DNA from 2 places in the Candidatus Rhodoblastus alkanivorans genome. Region 2 is predicted to be linked to the other one. Evidence: predicted binding sites of a transcription regulator. Region 2 holds the regulator's gene; the other holds the start of a gene.

Region 1 (11,941 bases), 1.4 Mb from region 2:
GGGACAGCATATAGGCCAGCGCGCGCACGAACATGCCCATCTGGCCGTGGAAGGCGGCCATGCGACCGAAAGATTGGGTTCCCTCCGTCTCTTCGACGAGCGTCAGCCTGTCGCCTTCGCGCTTGAGGAAGGGAACGGGAGCGAAAGGCGCGAGCCGGCTCGACAGCACTACCGGGCCGGCGCCGGGCCCGCCGCCGCCATGCGGCGTCGAAAAGGTCTTGTGCAGATTGATATGCATTGCGTCCACGCCGAGGTCGCCGGGCCGCACCTTGCCGACGATGGCGTTGAAATTGGCGCCGTCGCAGTAAAAATAGGCCCCGGCCTCGTGGACGAGACGGGCGATCTCGACGATGTCGCGCTCGAACAGCCCGCAGGTGTTGGGGTTGGTGAGCATGATCGCCGCGACGTCCGGTCCGAGCGCGGCGGCGACAGCTTCGGGATGGACGAGCCCGTCCGCCCCGGCGGGTACGGCGCGCACGGAAAAGCCGAGCGCGGCGGCGGTCGCGGGGTTGGTGCCATGGGCGGATTCGGGCGCCAGCACGACCTTGCGCGTCTCCGCCTCCCCGCGCGCGGAAATCGCGGCCTTGATCGCCATCATGCCGCACATTTCGCCATGCGCCCCGGCCTTCGGCGTCAGCGCCACGGCGTCCATATTGGTCAGCTTCAGCAGCCAGTCGGCCAGTTCCTCCATCAGCGCCAGCGCGCCCTGGACGGTGGAGACCGGCTGCAGCGGATGGATGTCGGCAAAGCCGGGCAGGCGAGCCATTTTCTCGTTGAGGCGCGGATTGTGCTTCATCGTGCAGGAGCCGAGCGGATAGGGCCCCATGTCGATGGCGTAATTCTTCTGCGACAGCCGGACATAATGGCGCATCGTTTCCGGCTCGGACAGGCCGGGAAGGCCGATCTCGCTCTTGCGCTCCAGCCCGCCGAGGCGCGGCGTGAAGGGCTTTGGCGGATCCAGATCGACGCCGGTGAAATCGAGGCGGCCGGTGTCGAAAATGAGGGCTTCGTGAATCTGCAGCGCCCGCGCGCCGGTAAAGGTTTGCGGCGCGAGGGGCGTCGCGATCTGCGGCTGGGTGGGGCGGCCTTCGCTGTTCATGCGCGCAGCTCCTCCGTGAGCGCCGTGACAAAGGCGGCGCGATCCTCGTCGGTGTTGACTTCGCTCGAAGCGACGAGCAGCAGATCGTCGAGGCCGGCCTTGGGCAGCAGACGCGAGACCGGGACGCCGGCGAGCACGCCGCGCTCCGCCATGCCTTCGACAACTTGCGCCGCCGAGCCTTTCACCCGCAATGTGAATTCGTTGAAGAAGCTGCGGTTCAGCACTTCGACGCCGGAGGTCTTCTCCAGCGCCTCCGCCAAGGACACGGCGTTGGCGTGGTTGATCAGCGCCAGCTGCTTCAATCCCGTTTCGCCGAGCATGGCCATATGGATCGAGAAGGCGAGGGCGCACAGGCCGGAATTGGTGCAGATGTTCGAGGTCGCCTTCTCGCGGCGGATATGCTGCTCGCGGGTCGAGAGCGTCAGGACGAAGCCGCGCCGCCCGTCGGCGTCCACGGTCTGGCCGCACAGCCGGCCCGGCGTCTGGCGCAGATATTTTTCCCTGGTCGCGAAGAGGCCGAGATAGGGACCGCCGAAATTGAGGCCGTTGCCGATCGACTGGCCCTCGCCGACGACGATGTCGGCGCCCATGGTCCCGGGCGCTTCGACGAGGCCGAGCGAGAGGATTTCGGTCACCACGACGACCAGCAGCACGCCCTTGGCCCGGCAGGCCTCCGCCAGCGGCGTAAGATCGCGCAGATTGCCGAAGAAGTCGGGGTTTTGGACGACGACGCAGGACAGGCCGCTGTCAAGCGCGCCGATCAGATCTTCCGAAGCGCGCGGGTCCGGCGGCAGGATCGCGATCTCGTCCTCCGCCATGTCCGAGAGGGTGCGCGCGGTTTCGGCATAATGCGGGTGCAGCCCGCCCGAAAGCAGGGCCTTGCGGCGGCGCGTCACGCGATGCGCCATCAAAATCGCCTCGGCGGTCGCGGTCGAGCCGTCATACATCGAGGCGTTGGCGACCTCCATGCCGGTGAGATTGGCGACCTGGGTCTGGAATTCGAACAGGACCTGCAGCGTGCCCTGGGAAATTTCCGGCTGGTAGGGCGTATAGGCGGTCAGGAATTCCGAGCGCTGGATCAGATGATCGACCGTCGCCGGCACATGGTGCTTATAGGCGCCGGCCCCGACGAAGAAGGGAGCGGCGCCCGCGGCGACATTTTTCGCGGCCAGCGCCGCCAGCCGGCGCTCGACCTCCGGCTCCGTCTTGCGCAAAGGCAGGTCGAGCGGCCCTTTCAGCAGGGCGTCGCGCGGCGCGTCGGCATAGAGGTCGTCGATGGCCGCCGCGCCGATGCGCAGCAGCATGTCGTCGCGTTCCTGGAGGCTGAGCGGCAGATAACGCATCCGATCCGCTTCACTTCTTGAGATAGGGGGCGAGCACGCCGTCGAGCGCGTCGGGAGGAATTTCGCCGGTCTTCTTGTCGCCATTGATGAAGAAGGTCGGGGTGGCGTCGATGCCGAATTTCTGCGCGGCGATGTTCCGTTCCTGGCTGACCTTGTCGAACATGGACTGGTTGTTCAGGCAGGCGTCGAATTCCTTCGGCCCGATGCCGGTCTGCTTGACGACGTCGCGCAAAGCCTCCAGCGGCTTGTCCACGTAAGCCCAGTTCTTCTGCTGCGTGAACAACAGCTCGATCATGGCCTGGCGCTTGTCGCCCGAGCAGCGCGCCAGCATGGCGGCGGCGGCGGCGAGCGGATCGAGCGGGAACTCGCGCATGGTGTAGCGCACCTTGCCGGTGTCGATATATTTCTTTTTCAGGATCGGGAAGACCTCGTCCTCGAATCGCGCGCAATGGCCGCAGGTCATCGAGGCATATTCGATGATGGTGACCGGCGCATCGGGGCTGCCGAGCCAGACGTCGGGCAGGGGCGGCGCGGCCATCAGCGCGTCGACGGTCTCCTTGCCGGCGTCATGCGCTGGGCCGGGCTTCGCGGCCTGTGCATGAGCGGCGAAAGGGGCCACGCACAGGACGGCGGCGAAAGCGAGGAGAAAACGGCGCGTCGCGCCGGACCGGGTGAGTGACATGGGGCGAGCCTGCCTGAAGGGAACAACCGGACATTCTTATACTTCGGCGCGGCGACTCGTAAAGCCGTCCCGCCGCGATGCACAAGAAACTCGGCACAAGGAACTTGGGGCAAAAAACTCGGCGGCCTCACGCGTCTTGACCGGGGCCGCCGAGCGCGCGGGCGCCGAGCGCGACCAGCGCTTTGCGCAGCGCCTCGTCCTCGACGCCCGTTACGGCCTGTTCGGCGCGGGCGATGGCCCGCGGGTCGGGCGGGGGCGGGCGTCCGGGGCGCGCGGCGCGGGTCAGAGGGCCCTGGCGGATAGCCAATCTGCCGACCGCGCGCCAGCCGAGATGGGCGTTGACGCGCGCGATGAGCTGTGGCGCGCTATGCTGGATTTCGAGCGCCATGGCCCCGGCAACACGCAGGACGAGCGTCGCGGGCTCCAGAGCCTTTTCCGGTTCGAAATATTCGAACCGGGGCTCTGGCTTCCTATGAGGGCGCGTTTTCTTTACGCCTCCGGGTTCCCCTTCCGCTTGAAAACGCTTTGGAGCGGCGTCATCGGGGCGCTTCGCGGGCCGCTGCGGCCATTGCAGCTTGATCGGCTCGCAACAGGCGGCGATCCGCTCGCCGACGATGTCGTCCCAGTGCAAAATAAGACTAGACTGGCCGAATCCGAGTTTGGCCAAAACGGGATCGACCGCCGCGCCGACAAAATCGGCGAGCGGCGCGGGGCGCGATTTTTTCCGGTGCGGAACCATAAGCCATTGTGGGAGGGTCATGGCCAAAAGCAAGATGCAAGCGAGCGAAAAACTGCTTGCCTGGTATGACCGCCATCGCCGCGACCTGCCCTGGCGGGCAAGGCCGGGCCAGCGGCCCGACCCCTATGCGGTCTGGCTGTCGGAGGTCATGCTGCAGCAGACCACGGTCGCCGCCGTCGCGGCCTATTTCCAAAAATTCCTGGCGCTGTGGCCGCGCGTGGAAAATCTTGCGGCGGCGCCGGTCGAGGCGGTGATGCAGGCCTGGGCGGGCCTGGGCTATTATTCGCGCGCCCGCAATCTGCACGCCTGCGCCCAAAAGCTGGTCGCGGACCATGGCGGGCGCTTTCCCGAGGACGAGGCGGAACTGCGCCGCCTGCCGGGGATCGGGCCCTATACGGCGGCGGCGATCGCCGCGATCGCCTTTGACCGGCCGGCGATCGTGGTGGACGGTAATGTCGAACGGGTGATCGCGCGGCTATGGGCGCTGGAGACTCCATTGCCGGCAGCGAAAAAGGAGATGCCCGGCCTCGTCGCCGAAATTGCGCCGCGCCAAAGGCCGGGGGATTTCGCCCAGGCGATGATGGACCTCGGCGCCACCATCTGCACGCCGCGCAGGCCCGCCTGCGTCCTCTGCCCGCTGAGCGGGGAATGCGCGGCGCGAAAACTGGGCGCGGCCCAGGATTTTCCGCGCAAGGCGGCGAAAAAGCCGCGGCCGTCGCGGCGGGGAGCGGTTTTTTACCTGCGCCGCGCCGACGGCGCGGTGCTGACGCGGACCCGCCCACCGCACGGTCTGCTCGGCGGCATGGAGGAATTTTTCGGCGCCGACTGGCGCGAGGATTTTCCCGCCAACCCCGATATGCCCGCTTTTGGCGCCAACTGGGCCTTTGCCGGGGAAATCGACCATGTTTTCACCCATTTCGCGTTGAAGCTTTCGATATTCGTCGGGGAAGCGCCGCGCGGGGCGCCGGCGCCGGAGGGCGGGCGCTGGCGCGGCGCGGCGGATATGAAGGCCGCCGCGCTGCCAAGCGTCATGCGCAAGGCGGAGGCGCGAGCGCATAAATTTCTGAGCGCCCGTCTTGCCTGACGCGCAGATCCGTCCATGATGCGGGACCGGAGGCGGGCATGGCGAAGAAACGCGGCGACAAGCCGGAGGTGGAACTGACGGAGGGCGCGATCCGCGTCGTCTGGCGGGGCCGCGCCCGCACCATCCTGTCGGCTCCGCCGCCGCCCGGCTGCGAGGAGAAGGCGGATTTCATCGTCGTCCTGGACGATCTCGTATGCTGGGATCCGCCGGACGAAGAGACCGAAATCGAAATGAACGAATTGCAGCGGATTCTCGAGGCGATCGACGAGGCGTTCGACCGGCTCGGCCTTGAAGTAGCCTATGAATGACCCGCTCCTCAGGGAAGGGGCAGGCTGCTAAAAGACTCGCGCGCCTTCGCGGAGACCAAGTGCGATGAAATGGGAAGATTTCCGTCAGTCCGAAAATATCGAAGACCGCCGCGGCGACGGCCCGATGATGGCCGGCGGCGGCGGGTCGTCGGGCCATCTCGGCCTTGGCGCGATCATCGTACTCGGTTTGATCGGCTATGCGCTCGGCATCGACCCGCGCGTCCTGATCGGCGGCGCCGAAATGGTCAGCCATATGGGCGGACGCTCGCAGCAGCAGCAGGCCGGGCCGCAGGGCCAGCGGGGCGCGCCCAAGGACCAGGTCGGCCGTTTCGTCGCCGCGATCCTCGCCGAAAACGAGGACGTCTGGTCCGACGTCCTGCCTGCCCAGACCGGCGTGAAGTTCAAGCCGGCCCCGATCGTGCTGTTCAACGGCGCGACCCGTTCCGCCTGCGGCGTGGCGCAATCGGCGATGGGGCCGTTCTATTGCCCGCTTGACGGGAAAATCTATCTCGACACGTCCTTTTTCCGCGACATGAAGACCAAATTCGGCGGCGGCGGCGATTTCGCCTATGCCTATGTGATCTCGCATGAAATGGGTCACCACATTCAGGACCTGCTCGGCATCCTGCGCAAAGCCCAGGCCGCGGAGCAGAACGCTTCGTCGCGGGAACGGGCCAACGCCATTTCCGTGCGCATCGAGTTGCAGGCGGATTGCTTCGCCGGCGTATGGGCGGCCAACGCCAACCAGAAATGGCAGGTGATCGAGCCGGGCGACATCGAAAAGGCGGTCGCCACCGCCCAGGCCATCGGCGACGACCGCCTGCAGAAGGCCTCGCGCGGCTATGCGGTGCCGGATTCCTTCACCCACGGCACGTCGGCCCAGCGCGTGCAATGGTTGGAGCGAGGCCTGCATTCGGGGAAGGTCAAGGATTGCAACACTTTCGCGCAGTGATCTCAGCCCGGCGACCAGCCCGGCGGCGCCAGTTCGAAGCCCGAAAATTGGAACGCCGGCGCCACGACGCATGACGCCAGCGTCCAGGCGCCGAGGCTTTCCGCCGCCTGCCAGGCGCCGACGGGAACGACGGCCTGAAAGGCTTCGCCGGCGCCGAGATTTGGGCCGAGACGGATCTGCTCGACCCTTCCCGCCACGGTGCTGAACGCCAGCCGCAAGGGCGCGCCCGCCTGCCAGATCCAAAGTTCGGCGGCGTCCACCCGATGCCAGTGCGAGCGCTCGCCGGCCGCCAGCAGGAAATAGATGCTGGTCGCGGCGCCGCGCGCGCCGCCTTGCGGCGCGTCGCGCCAGATTTCACGAAAAGCGCCGCCTTCCGGATGTGGGACGAGGCCGAGCGCGTCGCGCACGGCCTGCGCGTCGAGCGCGGGATCGCGCAGATCGATCATTTTGGGATCATTCCGCCGCCGGCGCGGCCACGTCCTCCGCCGCCGGCTTTTGGGAGCCCTTGCGGATCGCCTCGTCGCGGCGCTTGCGGGCGAGTGCGTTCTCACCGCCCGAGGTGGCGTGATAGAGGGCCATTTCCTCGAATTCCGCGGCGCCGGGATGGGCGACCGCGATATCCGTATAGCTTTCGCGGTCCGGGGCCTCCATGACTTCCTTCATGAATCCGTCGAATTTGCGGATTGTTCGCCAATAGCCGACGCCCTTGCGCAGGGTGTCGAACGCGAAACGCGGATAGAAAAGCAGCGGATTTTCCAATTTCATCCCGGGGCGGCGGTCCCTGCGGAATTTCAGGCGCAAGGCCCCGCCTTCCAGCGGATGGACGCCCTCATATTTGATCATGAGGTGGAACATCAAAAGCTTGGAGCGCAGCGATTTGATCGAGCGTAGTCCATGGACGGCCGAACGGCGCAGGACCGTCTTGACATGGTCGTCGGTGTAATAGGCCGCCCAGGCGGCGTGATAGGCCTCTTCCCATTCGGCGTCCGTCATTTTCCCATGATGGGTGACGCGATGGTTGAGGTCATATTTGTTGAGGTCCGCGTCCATCCACACGCCCTTGGCGAGCAGGCGCTTGTGGTCCTCCGAGCCCGGCAGGGGCGTGAGGAAAAAGAATTCGAGAATGTCGAGCGGCAGTTCGCGCTTGATGATCTCGACATCGCGCAAGATGCTTTCCTTGGTGTCGGCGGGAAAGCCCAGAATATAACCGGCGGCGGTATGGGCGCCATGCTCGCGCCATTTCTGCAGCATGGCGCGATATTCGGTGATCTTGTTCTGGCGCTTGTTGGCCCCGATCAGATTGTCGGGGTTGATGTTCTCGAGCCCGATGAAGACGCGGTTGGCGCCGGCACGCGCCGCCTTTTCGATGAAATTCGGAATCTTGTGGCAGAGCGTATCCACTTGAATTGTAAAGCCGAAGGTCATGCCTTCTTCTTCCCGCAGCTTGATGATGCGGTCGAACAAAGCCTCCCACTCCTGATTGCGGGCGAAATTGTCGTCAGTGATGAAGAAGCGGTTCACGCCCTGCGCCTGGTTCTCGCGCAGGATGCGTTCGAGATCGTCGGCGTTGCGGAAGCGGCTTTTGCGGCCCTGCACATTGATAATGGTGCAGAACGAGCATTGATAGGGGCAGCCGCGCCCGAAATCGAGGCTCGACAATTTGCCCATGGTGCGGCGGACGCGGGCGCGCGGCAAAATCGGCAGGGGCTCGCCCTCGAGCGAGGGCAGGTCGTCGAGATAATTATAGAGCGGCTGAAGTTTTCGCGCGAAGGCGTCCTGCAGAAAGCCTTCGAGGCGGCAGTTCTCGGATTCGCCGGCGAACAGCGAAATGCCGAGCGCCTGGGCCTCGCGGATTTCGGGCGGCAGTTCGGGCAGCATGGCGAGGCAGCCGGACACGTGAAAGCCGCCGATGCCGACCTGGAGCCCTTCGGCGCGAAACATCCGCGCGAGGTCGAGGGCGCGGGGAAACTGGTTCGACTGCACGCCGACCAGGCAGATCACGCCCTCGCCGCCGGCCTCGCGCACCAGCGCGGCAATTTCTTTCGGGCGAATGCGGGTGTTGGTCTCGTCGAACGTATGGAGACGAAGCTCGACGCCGGAGCCGAGGATTTGCCGCCGCGCGGCGTCCTGCGCCAGTCCAAACATGCAGGCGAGCGTATTGGACGGGATGGCCGAACGAAACCATTGGATCGGATAGCCCTGGTCGTCGTAATGCGTGGGTTTGATCAGCACGACATTGAAGATGCGGGCGGCCTGTTCGCAGTTCGATGCGGGCGCCATGCCGCCTCCTTTGCTAAAGCGAAACTATAATCATTGATTTCATTGCAGATAGACGCGCGACCTTAGCCGATCCCCTTGAGGGGGGAAAGCGACAAAGGCGTTTTTCCTGCGTCAGATTCTCGCCTTCGGCGCAAATGTCACAGGATTTTGTGGGCGCGGGCGGTGAGCGTGTGCCGGATCTTGAGACGCCGGATCAATTCGGCGAGGTCGCGCGGGGCCGCGCCGCGCAAATCGTCGCGCGCCGCGAAGGCCCCCACCGGCCGCGCCAGCGAAGGCGCGAGCCAGGTCATCAGACTGTCCGGCGAGCGCCGCAACAGCGCGCCGCGGAAGCCGGCGTCATGCAGAAGGTCGCCAGCTTCTTCGACAAAGCCCTGCTGCGGCGCATAGCCGCCTTCGAGCACGAAGGCGATGTCACTGCGCGACTGGGCGACGGCGCGCGCGAAACCTTCCTGCGCGGAAGAGGCCTCGATATAGGAGCAGCCGGCCTCGTCGGCGATTTCGGCGAGTTGGTCCTCGGCGGGGCCGATGATGAGGGCGTCGCGGACGATCCCCTCCACCGAGGCGCGCACCAGGGCGCACAGGCTGCGCGCCACCGCCTCGGCCGCGCGCTGGACCGGGGCGGTCGCGTCAAGCGAGGGGGAAAGGACGATAACGGTAACCATGGCGGATCGCTTTAAATGTTTTCGCTGTTTTGGCAAGCGGCTTGACCAAACCGGTTGACAACGCGTTACCGTTCTTTAATTGTTCTTTGTATCTGATTTGTTCTCAAGGAACGTCAATGGCTTCCCTGGCCTCATCCCCGGTTTCGAGCGCCGCGGTCGCGCCCGGGCGGCGGCGCGGCCGCGCGGCGGCGAACAATGTGTCCGGGCGTTTCGAAAAATTCCAGCGCGTCGATCTCGACGACGGCTGGGGTTCGCTGGACGAGTTGCCGCCGTTCAGGACCGAGATCACGCATGAAAAGCCGCGCAGGCTCATCACCCGCAACGATTCTCCGGACATCGCCTTCGAACGCTCGATCAATCCGTATCGGGGTTGCGAACACGGCTGCGTCTATTGTTTCGCTCGCCCCACCCACGCTTATCTCGGCCTCTCGCCGGGTCTCGATTTCGAGAGCCGGCTGTTCGTCAAGGACGGCGCGGCGGAGGCGCTGCGGCGCGAATTGTCGGCTCCCGGCTATCAGCCCAAGGTACTGGCGATCGGGACCAATACCGATCCCTATCAGCCGATCGAGCACGAGCATCGGGTCATGCGCGGCATATTGGAGGTGCTGGCGGCGGCCAACCATCCGGTCGCGATCGTCACCAAATCGGCGCTGGTGCTGCGCGATCTCGATCTGCTCGCGCCGATGGCCGAAAAAGGTCTGGTCAAGGTCGCGTTGTCGGTGACCACGCTCGATCGCGCTCTGGCGCGGGCGATGGAGCCGCGCGCGACCACGCCGGCGCGCCGGCTGGAGGCGATAGAAAAACTCACTCAGGCCGGCGTTCCGACGGCGGTCATGGTCGCGCCGGTCATTCCCGGCGTCACCGATCAGGAGATCGAAACCATTCTTGCCCGCGCCTTCGCCCACGGCGCGCGGGAGGCGGGCTATATCCTGCTGCGCCTGCCGCTGGAGACGCAGGACCTGTTCGCCAATTGGCTGTTGGAGCATTTCCCCGACAAATATCGCAAGGTGCTGGCGCTGCTGCGCTCGACCAGGGAAGGCAAGCTCTACGACGCCGCCTGGGGCAAGCGCATGACCGGAACCGGGCCCTACGCCTGGATGATTGGCCGGCGCTTCGAGCTTGCCAGCGAAAAGCTCGGCTTCGGCAAGACGAAAATCAGGTTGCGAACCGACCTTTTCCGCCCGCCGGAAGGAGGCGAGCGCCAGCTGAGCCTCTTTTAGAGATCAGCCGTCGCCAGTCAGGCGATAGGGAAAGGGCGTAAAGCGCGCCGATGCCAGAACCGGCGCCGAGCCGCGGATCTGGGCGGTCCAGGCGGAAAACCGGGTCCGCGGAGCAGGCGGACGATCGGGCGGCGCGGGGACGGGCGGAGCCGCTTCCGGGGGCGCGGCCGCAGGATCGGGCAGGCCGGCCAGTTCCAGCGGACGGGGCGGCGGGAGGGGCGCTTCCATGCTTGGCGCGGTCGCGGGCGATGTCGCGGTCGCGTCGCCTTGGGACGCCGGGACGGGCCCGGCTTCAGCGGGCTGGTCTTGGGCGCGCTGGTCTTGGGCGGGCGGGATTTTGACGCGCGCGACCCGGACCGGCGCGCCATATCCGTGGTAAACGGGAATATCGGGCGCGCTAAAGCCGACGGTCAGCGCGGCGAAGGCGTTGGAGAGGGGATTTCGCGGGCCAACCGGCCGGGCGCTCGCCCGCGCGACCATGATCCCCGGGCTCGCCGGCGCGTTGCAGTCGCGCACGCCGAGCCGGATCAACTCGGAGCCCGTCAGCGTCTTATATTGGCGGTTGAGGATGCCGAGCCGCGCGCGCACTGCCGGCGGATAGGCCACCATCATCGCGTCGGAAACCCAGTCGTTGGTCGCTTTCGTGATCGGATTATAAGCCTTGTGGAACCGCAGGAGGCTGTTCGGATAGACGCAGACATTGGGCACGGCCAACGCCAGGGTGCAGGCCGAGCGGCATTCGTGCAGGCGCACCTCGCGGCCGCTGCGAATATAAGCATTGGTCTGGGCGGCATATTGCCGGACGTCGCCGCCGACGTCCTTGATCACGACGACCGGCGCATTGCCCGGCGGCGGATGCAAATATCCCATGGCTCTCCGATCCCGACTATCGCACCAGTTTTGAAGCCACATGGTAAAGGCTTAATTAAGGCGCGCCCGCGCGGCGCGATGGCGTCAGTTCGGCTTGCTCGTCGGCGCTAGCTAGGCTATTGAGTGAAGAACTTCGTGCATACTTGCTGCTGATCGTGACAGCGGCAATGAGAACATTAAAGTTAAAGTGATCTTAAATTTCAAGCGATCCTGGGAGTTCGATCATGTTGTTCGACGGCGGCTTCAATTTTTGGAATTTTCTGGCGGACGCCATCACGATCTTTCTTTTCATCATGTGGATCTGGATTCTGATCAATGTGATCAGCGATTTGTTCCGCCGTCACGATGTTTCGGGCTGGATCAAGGCGGTCTGGATCGTCGTTCTGATCTTCGTGCCCTATCTCGGCGTGCTCGCCTATCTGATCTTCCAGGGGCGCGGCATGGCTGAGCGCCGCCTGCAGGACGCCAAGCATGCGCGCGACGATATGCGCCGTTTCGCCGGCTTCAGCGTCGCCGACGAACTGGCCAAGCTCGAAAAGCTCAAAGAATCCAAGACAATCACGGACGAGGAATATGCCCGGCTGCGCGCCCGGATGGTTGATTGATTCAAGCCCTGTTCTTCGCCCCGCGCCATGATCCCGCGCGCCGTTAACGCGGCGCGCGGGATTTTCCTTTCATCAACGCGCGTTACGGAAAGACTCG
Region 2 (11,941 bases):
TTTTGGACCAGCCGGCCGCAATCGCTTTTTTGTACGCCTCAAAAGGCGGCAGACCCTTGAGTTTCCGACCCTTTTGGGGCCGATTATGATAAATTATGAGTTGTGCCTCGATCATCCTGACGAATTGGCCGAAATCTCCGCCGTATGGTGTCGGGGCCTTCCCGACATTCGAGGTTTTCGACTTCATCCGGTCGCCGCCGACCCAGCCGGGGATTTGCGCCAGATAATGCCGTTCAAACCGGCCGAAAAAGCCCTCGATTTCCTTGGCGCGGGCGTTATACGGCTTGGCGTTCACGACATTGCTTTCGCGGCCGAAAACGACCCTGTGGCCGAGAAGCTTCATTGCGTCGTCGACGAATTCGGCCCAATTATATTCGGACCCGTTGTCGAGGTAGAGCGTTCCCGGCATCCCCCAGGCCGTGGCCATGCGCAGAAAGCTCTCGATGACGTGGGCGTTGGTTACGCCTTTGCCTTCCTCCAGGATGACGACATCGAGCCACGCCCTTTGGGTCCCCGCGTCGAACCATGCGATAAATTTCGCGTGACGTTGGAAACCCTCAATTTTGGGCAAGAGCACGTCGGCGCTATGCACGTCGCCGTAGATCACGTCGCACGGCGCCAAGCCGCTCACGCCGCGAAGAATGCCCGGCAAATCGTCTTGGAACGCCTTGCGATCGCGGAGGAAGACGCCGGCTTTGCGCGCGATCCGTTCCGCCTTGATGAAATTGTCGGGCAACGCGCAAATGTCGGCCGATGCTTGAAAGCCGGCGGCGCGGCTAAGCTCTATGAGTTTCCGCTCAGCCATCAGGCGGATGTGGCCGAAGGAAGCCAGGTTCTTGTGCTCTCCCCGGATGTAAAGCCGCAATTCAGAGGCGATGCGTTTCTTGACTTCATCGTCAAAAGGAACGGAGCTGTCCCATTTTTGGGTTAGGATGACACGCTTTTGGCCTGCGTCCGAACGCTTTCGCCGCGCCAAACCGGCTTCAGCTTGGTCTTCATGGCGTTTGACCCAACGCATGATCGTGGCGACGGAAACATATTCCATCCGGCCGGTGCGCGGGTTAAGGAGTCGTCGTTGCGCCTCTTCGCGTGCCGCTTTCGCCCTCCCTTCCGACCCCTTAGGATGGGTAACAACCCGCATGACCAGGTCGTAGCGAATGTCGCGCTCTATTCGCGTAATGTCGCCGGGCGCTGGAGCTGCAACCGCGGTTGAAACACGCTTTAAACGCTCTTGAATGTAGGCGGGCAGGCTATCGACTTTGACTTCGTATTGACGCCCGCCGCGGCCGCCGCGCCCGGCGACTTCCCGGACAACCAAGCGCGCGCCGTTCCAAGTCGCCGACGGGTTCTTGCTGGCCCGCATGATGGCGCGTTCAATCGCCCGGCTCGATATGGCTGCTGCGTCGGCGATGACGGCGATGGGAAGGAAGTCCCTCACGCTACTTTCTCGGGGAACAGTTCTGCAAGGAGACGCTGACGAAGTTCGTCCGCACGTCGGCTGTGGCGTGCTCCTTTCAACGCCTTTTCCGCGGTTTGCCTGTTAACGCCGGCTGCATTACACCAAGCATTGAGGCTGGAATTTCGCGCGACTAATGCCGCGCGGACGGTCTGATACAGATCGTCTGACCCGGCAATTGTAATTACGAGAGGGAGGGTGCGAACGATTTTGGGCATTGCGCCGCCTAATGTCTTATTTCGGTGCATTTTGTTCAGAATAACGCACATTTCGGTATATGGCAAGCGACTACGACGATGCCAGACTGGCGGAGGCGCTACGCGCCGTGATAAAGAAAAAGCGAGTCTCAATGAAACTAATTTCGGAGAAATTAGGGATTTCGTATCGCACTGTTCAGAATTACATAAATGGTGAAAACCGTATTCCTGCCGATTTTTTCTTGCGTCTGGCACATTTGTTGCGCATAGACGCGGACTATTTTATATATGGCGACTTTCGACCGCACCATTCCGATCTTTATGACGCTGTTTGCGGATCGCTTATTGAGCTTGGCCTTATGCCATCTTTGGGGCCTGAGACGCCTCAGCACGAGCGCGAAAAGGCATTAACACTGGCGGCCCGAATGACAGCCGATTTGGAGGCCCGATATGATCGCTTTCGGGCAGAAGGCGCGTTCGGTCCCTTCGTCTCGCACCTTTCGTTTGGGCGCCGCGAAACCAAGACCGGTTGATGTTCGGCAAAATGTTCGCCAATCGTGGGATTTGGCGTAGCATGTTCGCCAATCCTTTTTGAAAATGTATAGAAAAATCAACAGCATCGCACATACGGAAAATCAGCCGAGTGTTCGCCAATCCGGTTTGGCGAACACTACACACCTACAAGGTTGTTATTAAAGAGATTTTCGAGTCCCGGCGTGCAATTACCGAATTCCGGGATTTGCAATTAATTTTACGCGCTCCAGCAGCAACCATCTCACATCTTTTCGATTGCAGAACCAAGCGCGAACATCTATCTTCCGTTCATGATTTGTATTGGCGTGATTCTGAAGCGCCAAAGCAACGCCGGATGCGGCAAGATTAGACAGGGCGCGGCCATGCTGACCAGGAAACAAAGCGAATTGCTTCGTTATATTCATGAGCGCCTGAAAGAGACCGGCGTGCCTCCATCCTTCGACGAAATGAAGGACGCGCTCGACCTGCGCTCGAAGTCCGGCATTCATCGCCTCATCATGGCGCTGGAGGAGCGCGGCTTCATCCGGCGCCTGCCAAATCGCGCCCGGGCGCTGGAAGTTTTGCGGCTGCCCGAGTCGTCAACCCCGGCGGCGCCGCGCGGCGGACGTTTCGCGCCAAGCGTCATCGAAGGCAATCTCGGCAAGACCCGGCCAGTCGTCGCGGGCGACCCCTCCGATTCGAGCCAGAACGTCGCCATCCCCGTCATGGGCCGCATCGCGGCCGGCACGCCGATATCGGCGCTGCAAACACGGTCCCACAGCATCGCCCTCCCCCCGGACCTGTTGTCCAACGGCGAACATTACGCGCTCGAAGTCCGGGGCGATTCGATGATCGAGGCCGGCATTCTCGACGGCGACACGGTGGTCATCAAGAAGCAGGAATCCGCCGAGTCGGGTGAAATCGTGGTCGCCTTGATCGACGACGAGGAGGCGACCTTGAAGCGCTTGCGCAAGCGCGGCGCCTCGATCGCGCTGGAAGCCGCCAATCCGGCCTATGAAACGCGGATCTTTGGGCCGGACCGGGTCCGCATCCAGGGCAAGCTGGTGAGCCTCGTGCGCAAATATTGAGCGGAGTTTTCGCGGACGACGGGAAAAGCGACGAAGAAACTCATGCATTATTTCAATATGTTAGATGGTTAATTGTTTCCCGTCGCGCCTTTAGCTCACGGTCGCAGTGACAGCCGGAAGGGTCGCTGCGCTGAATTTCTGGCGTTATTCCATGGACAAATTTTGAGCTCAGTTCTCTGGCGGGCCGGGGAATTGACGCTTAACCTCTGTGAAGGCGTTTTGTCCCTGGCAAAGGAGTATGCGCATGACCCGCGATCAACTCACCGAACGCATTCTCGACATCAAGCGCGAAAAACGCCTGACATGGCAGCAGATCGTCGAAGCGACCGGCGAAATGGCGGATGTGCTGATCGTCGGCGCGCTGCTCGGCCAGATGCGCCTTCCCGAGGCGCTCGCGGCCAAGTCTGCCGCTTTTCTCGGCCTGACCAAGTCGGAAGAGCGGATGCTGACCGAGGTTCCGATGCGCGGCCAGAATTCGCCGATGCCGCCGACCGACCCCCTGCTCTATCGCTTTTACGAACTGCTCATGGTCAATGGACCGGCGATGAAGGAACTGATCCAGGAGGAATTCGGCGACGGCATCATGTCGGCGATCGATTTCGACATGGCGATCGAGCGCCAGCCCGACCCCAAGGGCGACCGGGTCAAGATTTCCATGTCCGGCAAATTCCTGCCCTACAAATATTACGGCGCCGGCCCCGGCGTGCCGCCGAATGGCGCCAAGAACGGATAATCAATCCCGCTATTCCCGCGAATCGTCCTTCGTCGCGGGCGACTCCGGCGCGGCGGCGGGACGCAATGGCGCAAGCGCCCGGCGGCGCGGCGCGCGTGACCAGGGGCGATCCTCGCCTGGCGCGCGGGTTGTGCGCCATTCCATGCCTTTCGGGCCGAAAGCCAGTGTCACCGCCCCGGTTTCCCGGAGCTTGCGGCGGTCGAGCAGAATTTTTGGCGTGCAATAGCTCGGCGCATAGAGCGGCGAAATGACGACCTGCGCCCGGGCGCAATCCTCATGGAAGGCTTCGCCGTCGAGCACCAGGGCCGCCGCTTCGCCATTGCGCATTACGCCGACGCAACCGAGCGTGTCGCAACGGCCGGCGGCTTCGGCTTCGGACGCCGGGCGCAGGTCGGCGTCGGCGCGCAGCCATTGTTCGGCGGCAAAGGAATCGCGCCTTTTGCCGAGAAGCGCGAGGCGCCCTCCGGCGTCGCGCAAAGCCGCATATTCCCCGGTCGGCGCCACGGCGAGATCGAAGCGCTGTCCGCTCGCCGCCCCCAACAGGCCCAGGCCGACCAGCGGCAGCGCCGTAAGCTTCATCAGCCGCGTCCGCCACAAGACGGCGGAGAGAACCGCGAGCGTCAGGCAGGCGATCGACCAGGGCGCGAAAGCCGGCAGGGCGATAGTCGCGCCCGGCGCCGACCCGATCCAACGCGCGATCGTCATGATCATGCCGACGCCCGCGCCGAGATAGGACCAAACCAAACCGTCCGCGCCGAAAGGCGCGAGCAACGCGCCGAGCAACGCCGCCGGCACCGCGAAAAGCTCGATCATCGCGAGCGTCAGCGGATTGCCGATGAGCACATAGGGATTCAATTCATGAAAGTCATAGGCCATGAAAGAGGCCGTCGCGGAGGTCGCGCAGAAGGTGGCGGCCAGTGCGCCGAACACGCGCAGGCGGCTGATTTCCCCCATATGGTCGGCGAGCCCCCGCGCTTCGCGCTCGGCCTCGGTCCCGACCGCCTTGGGCGCGGGATTTGGCCTCCCGCTCGCCGCGCCGCGCGATTCGTAAACCGCAATCAGCGCGGCGACGGCCGCGAAGGATAGCTGGAAACTCGCGCCAAGCAGCGCCTCCGGCTCCCAAGCGATCACCGCCAGCGCCGCGAAAGCGAGATTGCGCATGGAAAGCGCCGGCCGTTCGGCGATGACCGCGCCGAGCAGAATCAGGGTCATGAACAAAGCGCGTTCCGAGCCGACGCGCGAGCCGGTGAACAGGCCATAGGCCAGCGCCCCGAGCATGGCGAGCGCGGCCGACCATTTCTTGATCGGATAGTTCAGCGCGAGAGCGGGGAAGAGCGCCAGAAAACCGCGAAAGCCGACGAAGAAGATGCCCGCGACCAGGGTCATCTGGACGCCGGAAATGGTGATGATATGAAAAATCCCCGCCTTGGCGATGGTTTCCCGCGCCGCTTCCGAAAGGAGGTCGCGCTTGCCGGTGACCATCGCGGCGGCGATCGCGCCATTGTCGCCGCCTATGCGATCATAGACCCTCAACGCCAGCGCGTTGCGCGCGCGGTCCACCGCCGCATAGAGGCGCGGCCGCCAGTCCGCCGTCCGGGGCGCGGGAAGAGCCTCCGCCTTGCCCAGCACATTGCCGACGGCGCCGATGCGCTGAAAATAAGCGTCGCGCGCAAAATCATAGCCGCCCGGCAGCGCCGCGCGCGCCGGCGGCAGCAGCCGCGCCTTGATGGTCAGGAAATCTCCCGCGGCGAAAGCAGGAACGCCGCGCATGGTCAAGCGCACGCGATAAGGCGTCTGCTCCGGCGCGAGACGCTCGGCCTCGGTGACGCGCAGCAGGAAACGCGCGCCCTGGGGCCGGAAATCGACCTCTTCGACGAAGCCGGCAAGCTCACCGATGTAAATGCGATCCAGCACTGGCGCATCCACCCGCGCCGCGCGCCAGCCACCGGAGAACTCGCCCGCGGCCAGCGCCGCGAGGATGACAAACACGGCCGAAAGCGTACGCTGCTCGTGCGCAAGAAAAGCCAGCGCAGCAAACAGAACCGCCGTCGCCCCGACGACCCAAAGAACCGGCTCGGTCGGCGCGACGAGATAATAGATCGCGCCGGCGCCCGCCGCCGCCGGCAACCACAGGAAAGGCCGGCGCAGATCCCATTCCTGCTCCAAAGCGGCGGCAAAATACAGGCGCAGGGCGGCGAGCGCGGCGCCGGGCGAGAGGCGCAGCGCCGCAAGGCTACCAACCCTGTCCGTCAGCCCCTTGGGAGCGGACGCCATGCGATTGCCCCTTTTTCTGGCGACGAAGCCCATGCTACACGAACGCGCTGCGGCAAGACCACTCCCTTGGCCTCTCCCTCGGCCATTCCCCGCGCCGCCTCAGGTTTCATCGCAATGTCTCATTCCGTCGTCACGCGTTTCGCACCCTCGCCCACTGGCTATCTCCACATCGGCGGCGCGCGCACCGCTCTCTTCAACTGGCTCCTCGCCCGCCAGACCGGCGGCAGGATGCTGCTGCGAATCGAGGATACCGACCGCGAACGCTCGACAGATTCGGCGATCGCCGCGATCATCGACGGGATGAAATGGCTCGGCCTCGACTGGGATGGCGAGACCATCTACCAGTTCGCGCGCGCGGGACGCCATCGCGAGGTCGCCGAGGAAATGCTCGCCAGGGGCGCGGCCTATAAATGCTACGCGACGCCGGAAGAGCTCGACGAGATGCGCGAACTCGCACGCAAGGAGGGCCGCCCGCCGCGCTATGATGGGCGCTGGCGCGACCTCGGCGGCACCGAAGCCGAAAGCGACGCGATCGCGCAAGGCCGCAAGCCGGTGGTCCGCCTCAAGGCGCCGCGCGAGGGCGAAACGATCATCGAGGACAAGGTCCAGGGAATTGTCACCTTCCCCAACAAGGACCTCGACGACCTCATCCTGCTGCGCTCCGACGGCACGCCGACCTATATGCTCGCGGTGGTGGTGGACGACCACGACATGGGCGTGACCCAGATCATCCGCGGCGACGACCATCTGACCAACGCCGCGCGCCAGACCCACATCTATCAGGCGATGGGCTGGGACATTCCCGCCTTCGCCCATATCCCCCTCATTCACGGGCCAGACGGCGCGAAAATGTCCAAGCGCCACGGCGCCCTCGGCGTGGACGCCTATCGCGCCTTGGGCTATCTGCCGGAAGCCCTGCGCAATTATCTGGCCCGTCTCGGCTGGAGCCAGGGCGACCGCGAGTTTTTCTCGACCGACGAGCTGACCGAGGCCTTTTCGCTCGCCCAGGTGCATCGCTCGCCCGCGCGGTTCGACTATGCGAAGCTCGAAAACATGAACGGCCATTACATGCGGGCTATGGACGATTCCGCTTTGCTGGCGCAGTTCATCGTCGCCCTGCCCTATCTGCCCAATGGCGAGGAGATTGTGGCGAAGCTCGACGACGCCAAGCGAGCGCAGCTCGCCAAGGCCATGCCGGGCCTGAAGGAGCGCGCCAAGACCCTGATCGAGCTGGCGGACGGCGCGCGCTTCCTCTTCGCCGAGCGTCCGCTCGAATATGACGAAAAGGCGCGTTCCCTGCTCAATGAGGCCGGTCGCGCCCATCTGGCCGCGCTCGCGCCGAAGCTCGCCGCGCTGCCGGAATGGACGGCGCCGGCCGCCGAAGCGGCGGTGCGCGCCTATGTAGGAGAAACGGGAGCCAAGCTCGGCCAGGTCGCGCAACCCCTGCGCGCCGCGCTCACCGGCCGCGCGACGTCGCCGGGCATTTTCGATGTCCTGGAGACGCTTGGCTGCGACGAAAGTCTTGGCCGGATCACCGACGCCGCAGGCGCCTCTATCGTTTAAGATGCTGTCATCTTGAACCTGCCCGGACAATAAGCTACTCATTCGCAGTGCACAATATTAACGCGATTTTGCCGCTTTGCGTCCCGCGAATAGTGTTGCGGGGACGCGGCGGCGCGCCGTTTGCGGCGTCAGCGAAAAGGCGAACCTCATGAGCGAAACGGGTAAGTTTACATTCGGCGACAAGACCGTCGAAATGCCGATCAAGCACGGCTCGATCGGCCCGGCGGTCACCGATATCGCCAAGCTGTACAGCCAGACCGGCATGTTCACTTACGACCCCGGCTTCACTTCGACCGCAAGCTGCGAATCCAAGATCACCTATATCGACGGCGACGAGGGTGTCCTTCTCTACCGCGGCTATCCGATCGAACAACTCGCCGAGCACGGCGACTTCCTCGAAACCTGCTATGTCTTGCTTTATGGCGAATTGCCGACGGCCAAGCAGAAGGCGGATTTCGACTATCGCATAACGCGCCACACCATGGTTCACGAGCAGATGGCGCGCTTCTTCTCCGGCTTCCGCCGCGACGCCCATCCGATGGCGGTCATGGTGGCTTCGGTCGGCGCGCTCTCGGCCTTCTATCACGACTCGACCGACATTTCCGACCCGCAGCAGCGGGTGATCGCGACCATGCGCATCATCGCCAAGATGCCGACGCTGGCCGCCATGGCCTATAAGTACAGCATCGGCCAGCCCTTCATCTATCCGAAGAACGACCTCGACTATACGTCGAACTTCCTGCGCATGTGCTTTGCCGTTCCTTGCGAGGAATATAAGGTCAATCCGATCGTCTCTCGCGCGCTCGACCGTATCTTCATCCTGCACGCCGACCACGAGCAAAACGCCTCGACCTCGACTGTCCGTCTCGCCGGTTCCTCGGGCGCCAATCCCTTCGCCTGCATCGCCGCCGGCATCGCCTGCCTGTGGGGCCCGGCCCATGGCGGCGCCAACGAGGCGGCGCTGAAGATGCTGACGGAAATCGGCTCGGTCGAGAATATTCCGAAATATATCGCCAAGGCCAAGGACAAGAACGATCCCTTCCGCCTCATGGGCTTCGGTCATCGCGTGTACAAGAATTACGATCCGCGCGCCAAGATCATGGCCAAGACCTGCCATGAAGTCCTCAACGATCTCGGCATCAAGGACGATCCTTTGCTCGATGTCGCGGTCGAACTGGAGCGCATCGCGCTTCACGACGACTATTTCATCGAGAAGAAGCTTTATCCGAACATCGACTTCTATTCCGGCATCACGCTGAAGGCGATGGGCTTCCCGGTTTCCATGTTCACGGTGCTGTTCGCGCTCGCCCGCACGGTCGGCTGGATCGCCCAGTGGAAGGAAATGATCGAGGACCCGAGCCAGAAGATCGGCCGTCCGCGCCAGCTCTATACCGGCGAACCCAGCCGCGACTATGTGATGATGGGGTCGCGTTGAGTTCTTCCCGCTTTAACCGCGGCGCGGCTTGCCGCGCCGCCGGCTTGGCTGCGCTCCTCTGGCTTGGCCAGGGGAGCGCTCAAGTCTTCGCGCAAGCCAACTCGCTGGAGGAAGGCGGCCTCGTCGAACAGAGCGGCGACCCCACGCCCATCAACGACAAGGCTTTCGATTGCGGGGTCTTCCGCCGTCTCATCGCGGCGGCGCCCGATGGCTTCAAGGCCTTGCGCGGGCCGACGCAGAAAGAAGGCGAGGCGGTGACGACCTATGGCGTGACCGAGAATCTGTTCGGGGCCTGCCAGATCATCGACAAGAAAAAGATCGGCGAGATCATTTATTCCTGTCAGGCTGGCAAGATCGATCTGGCTGACATCAAGGCGACCGTCGAGGCTTGCCTCGGCCAAAACGCCTTCGGCTATGCGGGAAACGAAAATCCGCATACGCCTTTCTTGAAATACGAGCCGCGACTTGGCGACGCCAGGGCGCGTGTTCTGGTGCTGAAGACTTTCGGCAAGCAAACGCTGGCGATCATGAATATGCGTTAAGCCTTTTCGTGCTTCGCCGTCATTGCGATCCATGGGACGCACCTACCGCGCCCATGCATCGCAATGATGTTTTCAATTTATTTTCAAAACTATAAACGAATTATCTGACAAATCGCTTCCGCCGCCTTTTCGCTCGGGCGCTTGCCGTCCGTGATCGCGAGCCGGTCCTCGATCCGGCCCATCGCCTCGATCTGGCGGCGCCGCTCGGACCCGTCGTCGAGGATTTCCGCGAGGCGTTCGGCCAGCCACGGCCCGTTGGCCTCGTCCTGAAGCAATTCCGGGAAGGCCTTTTCGCCCAGAATGATGTTCGGCTGCGCCACCATGCTCACCTGGATCAGGCGGCGCGCGAAAAACTCCTCGATCTTGGGAACTCTATAGGCGACGATCGTCGGCGTCCGCGACAAGGCGAGTTCGAGAGTGACTGTCCCCGAGGCCGCCAAGGCCGCGCGCGCGGCCCGAAAGGCGGCATATTTCTCGTCATCGCCCACGACGACGCGCGGCTTGACGCGCCACTGCGCGATCATCTCCCCCACCCGCGCCGCCAAGCCGCGAGAGGTCGGCAGAACATAGTCCAGGCCGGGATACGCCGCGTCCAGTCGGGCGATGGCGTCGCCGAAGGCGTCGCCCATGCGCTGGACGACCGAGGCGCGCGATCCGGGCAGCACAAGAATCGGCCCCTTCTTCTTGGCCTCGTCATCGCCCCGCAGCGCGTCCCGCCGCTCGATCAAAGGATGGCCGATATAGACGCAGCGCGGGCCGCCGAGCCGCACGTGAACCTCGGGTTCGAAAGGAAAGATCGCCAGAATCAGATCGACATAGGCGCGCATTTTTTTCGCCCGCCCCGGCCGCCACGCCCAGACCGTCGGCCCGACATAATTGACGATCTTCATGTTGGGCAGGATTTTGCGCACCCGCCGCGCCACGCGATGGTTGAAATCCGGGCTGTCGATCAGGACCAGAACGTCCGGCCGCGCAGCGATCACGGCGCGGGCCGTCTGGTCGATCCGCCGCAGCACATTGCGCAGATTGGCGAGCACCGGCAGCACGCCCATCAGCGAAATCTCATGCATCGGAAACAGGCTGACGAAATTCTCGGACGTCATGGCGTCGCCGCCGACGCCCATGATCTCGACGCCAGGAACCCGTTCCCGCAAGGCGCGGATCAGGCCCTGCCCGAGCAAATCGCCCGAGGGCTCACCCGCGATCACGAAAATTTTCAAACCTGCGTCTCCCGCGAAAAACCGTAAAGAAACAGGCCGGCTTTTTCCGCCTGCGCCGCCACCGCCGCGCGGTCGAGAATCAGCACCCTGCCCGCTTCGACCGCAATGCCCATCAGCCCGGCCTTCGCCGCCGAGGCCACCGTCTCGGGCCCCATGGCCGGCAGATCGACGCGCAAATCCTGACCCTTTTTCGGCGCCTTGATCAGCATTCCGGCGGGTCCCTTCGCCCGCCAGCGTCCCTTTTCGCGTAATTCGGCGACCCGCAGCAGCATGGCGTCAGTGCCTTCGGCGGCTTCGAGCGCGACAATCCGGCGTTTTGCAAGCACGAGGGCCTGGCCGCAGTCGAAGGCCGAGAGCGCTGCGAGGCAGTCATGGCCGAAGGCGAGGTCTTCCGCCATCTCGGCGGGAAAGGCGAGCCGGTTCATTTCGCCCGGGGCGGCGACCAGTTCCGGCGCCAGGGTCTCGACGCCAATCACGCGCAGGCCCTCGCTCTCGAACAGCTTTATGACACCCTTGAGCGCATGATCGTCGCCGCCTTTCAACAACCGGAAAATGTCCGGCAGGCGCTTGATTGCGCCCCAATCGGGACGAAGATCGGCGAATTCGGGTCGGCCGAGACCGCCGATGAAACAGATGTCCTTGATCCCGCGCGCCTCGATCTCGCGCAAGGCCGCGCCAAGCTGGCCGACGCCGAGCCAGACATGGGGGAAATTCGCGACTCCTTCGCTCGCTATGCCCTTGAGGGCGAGAAGGAAGACCTCCTGCCCGCGAACCTCCGCGGCGCGCGCTGCGACAAGGGGAAACTGGCCCGCGCCGCAGATGAGCGCGACCTTTCCACTCACAGCGCGACGCGCTCCAATTCCGGCATGCACAGGGCGCGATCGCCGCCCGAGCGGATGAAGTCGACGATCATCATGACC

Evidence for each region. Region 2 encodes LexA, which represses DNA repair genes until DNA is damaged. Its sites were predicted from a motif close to TGTTCNNNNTGTGTTCNG; they were not measured.
Region 1: K2U94_RS16890 (PA0069 family radical SAM protein) is a predicted target of LexA. The motif match lies at 9,219-9,236, and genes of this name have one in related genera.

The regions. Positions count from the first base shown of each region.
Region 1 is NZ_JAIVFP010000001.1:3,644,438-3,656,378, reverse strand. Features, by position in the region: gene gcvPB (aminomethyl-transferring glycine dehydrogenase subunit GcvPB) at 1-1,099, opposite strand, end outside; gene gcvPA (aminomethyl-transferring glycine dehydrogenase subunit GcvPA) at 1,096-2,442, opposite strand; gene K2U94_RS16930 (DsbA family protein) at 2,453-3,124, opposite strand; gene K2U94_RS16925 (DUF721 domain-containing protein) at 3,252-3,884, opposite strand; gene mutY (A/G-specific adenine glycosylase) at 3,883-4,947, shown strand; gene K2U94_RS16915 (Imm74 family immunity protein) at 4,986-5,255, shown strand; gene ypfJ (KPN_02809 family neutral zinc metallopeptidase) at 5,320-6,207, shown strand; gene K2U94_RS16905 (cupin domain-containing protein) at 6,210-6,653, opposite strand; gene K2U94_RS16900 (B12-binding domain-containing radical SAM protein) at 6,661-8,487, opposite strand; gene K2U94_RS16895 (transposase) at 8,625-9,149, opposite strand; gene K2U94_RS16890 (PA0069 family radical SAM protein) at 9,266-10,369, shown strand; gene K2U94_RS16885 (hypothetical protein) at 10,373-11,239, opposite strand; gene K2U94_RS16880 (SHOCT domain-containing protein) at 11,464-11,844, shown strand.
Region 2 is NZ_JAIVFP010000001.1:2,236,697-2,248,637, reverse strand. Features, by position in the region: gene K2U94_RS10565 (hypothetical protein) at 1-1,438, opposite strand, end outside; gene K2U94_RS10560 (helix-turn-helix domain-containing protein) at 1,734-2,186, shown strand; gene lexA (transcriptional repressor LexA) at 2,550-3,254, shown strand; gene cynS (cyanase) at 3,499-3,987, shown strand; gene K2U94_RS10545 (ComEC/Rec2 family competence protein) at 3,997-6,261, opposite strand; gene gltX (glutamate--tRNA ligase) at 6,376-7,824, shown strand; gene gltA (citrate synthase) at 7,973-9,259, shown strand; gene K2U94_RS10530 (hypothetical protein) at 9,304-9,801, shown strand; gene lpxB (lipid-A-disaccharide synthase) at 9,891-11,021, opposite strand; gene K2U94_RS20635 (LpxI family protein) at 11,018-11,863, opposite strand; gene lpxA (acyl-ACP--UDP-N-acetylglucosamine O-acyltransferase) at 11,860-11,941, opposite strand, start outside.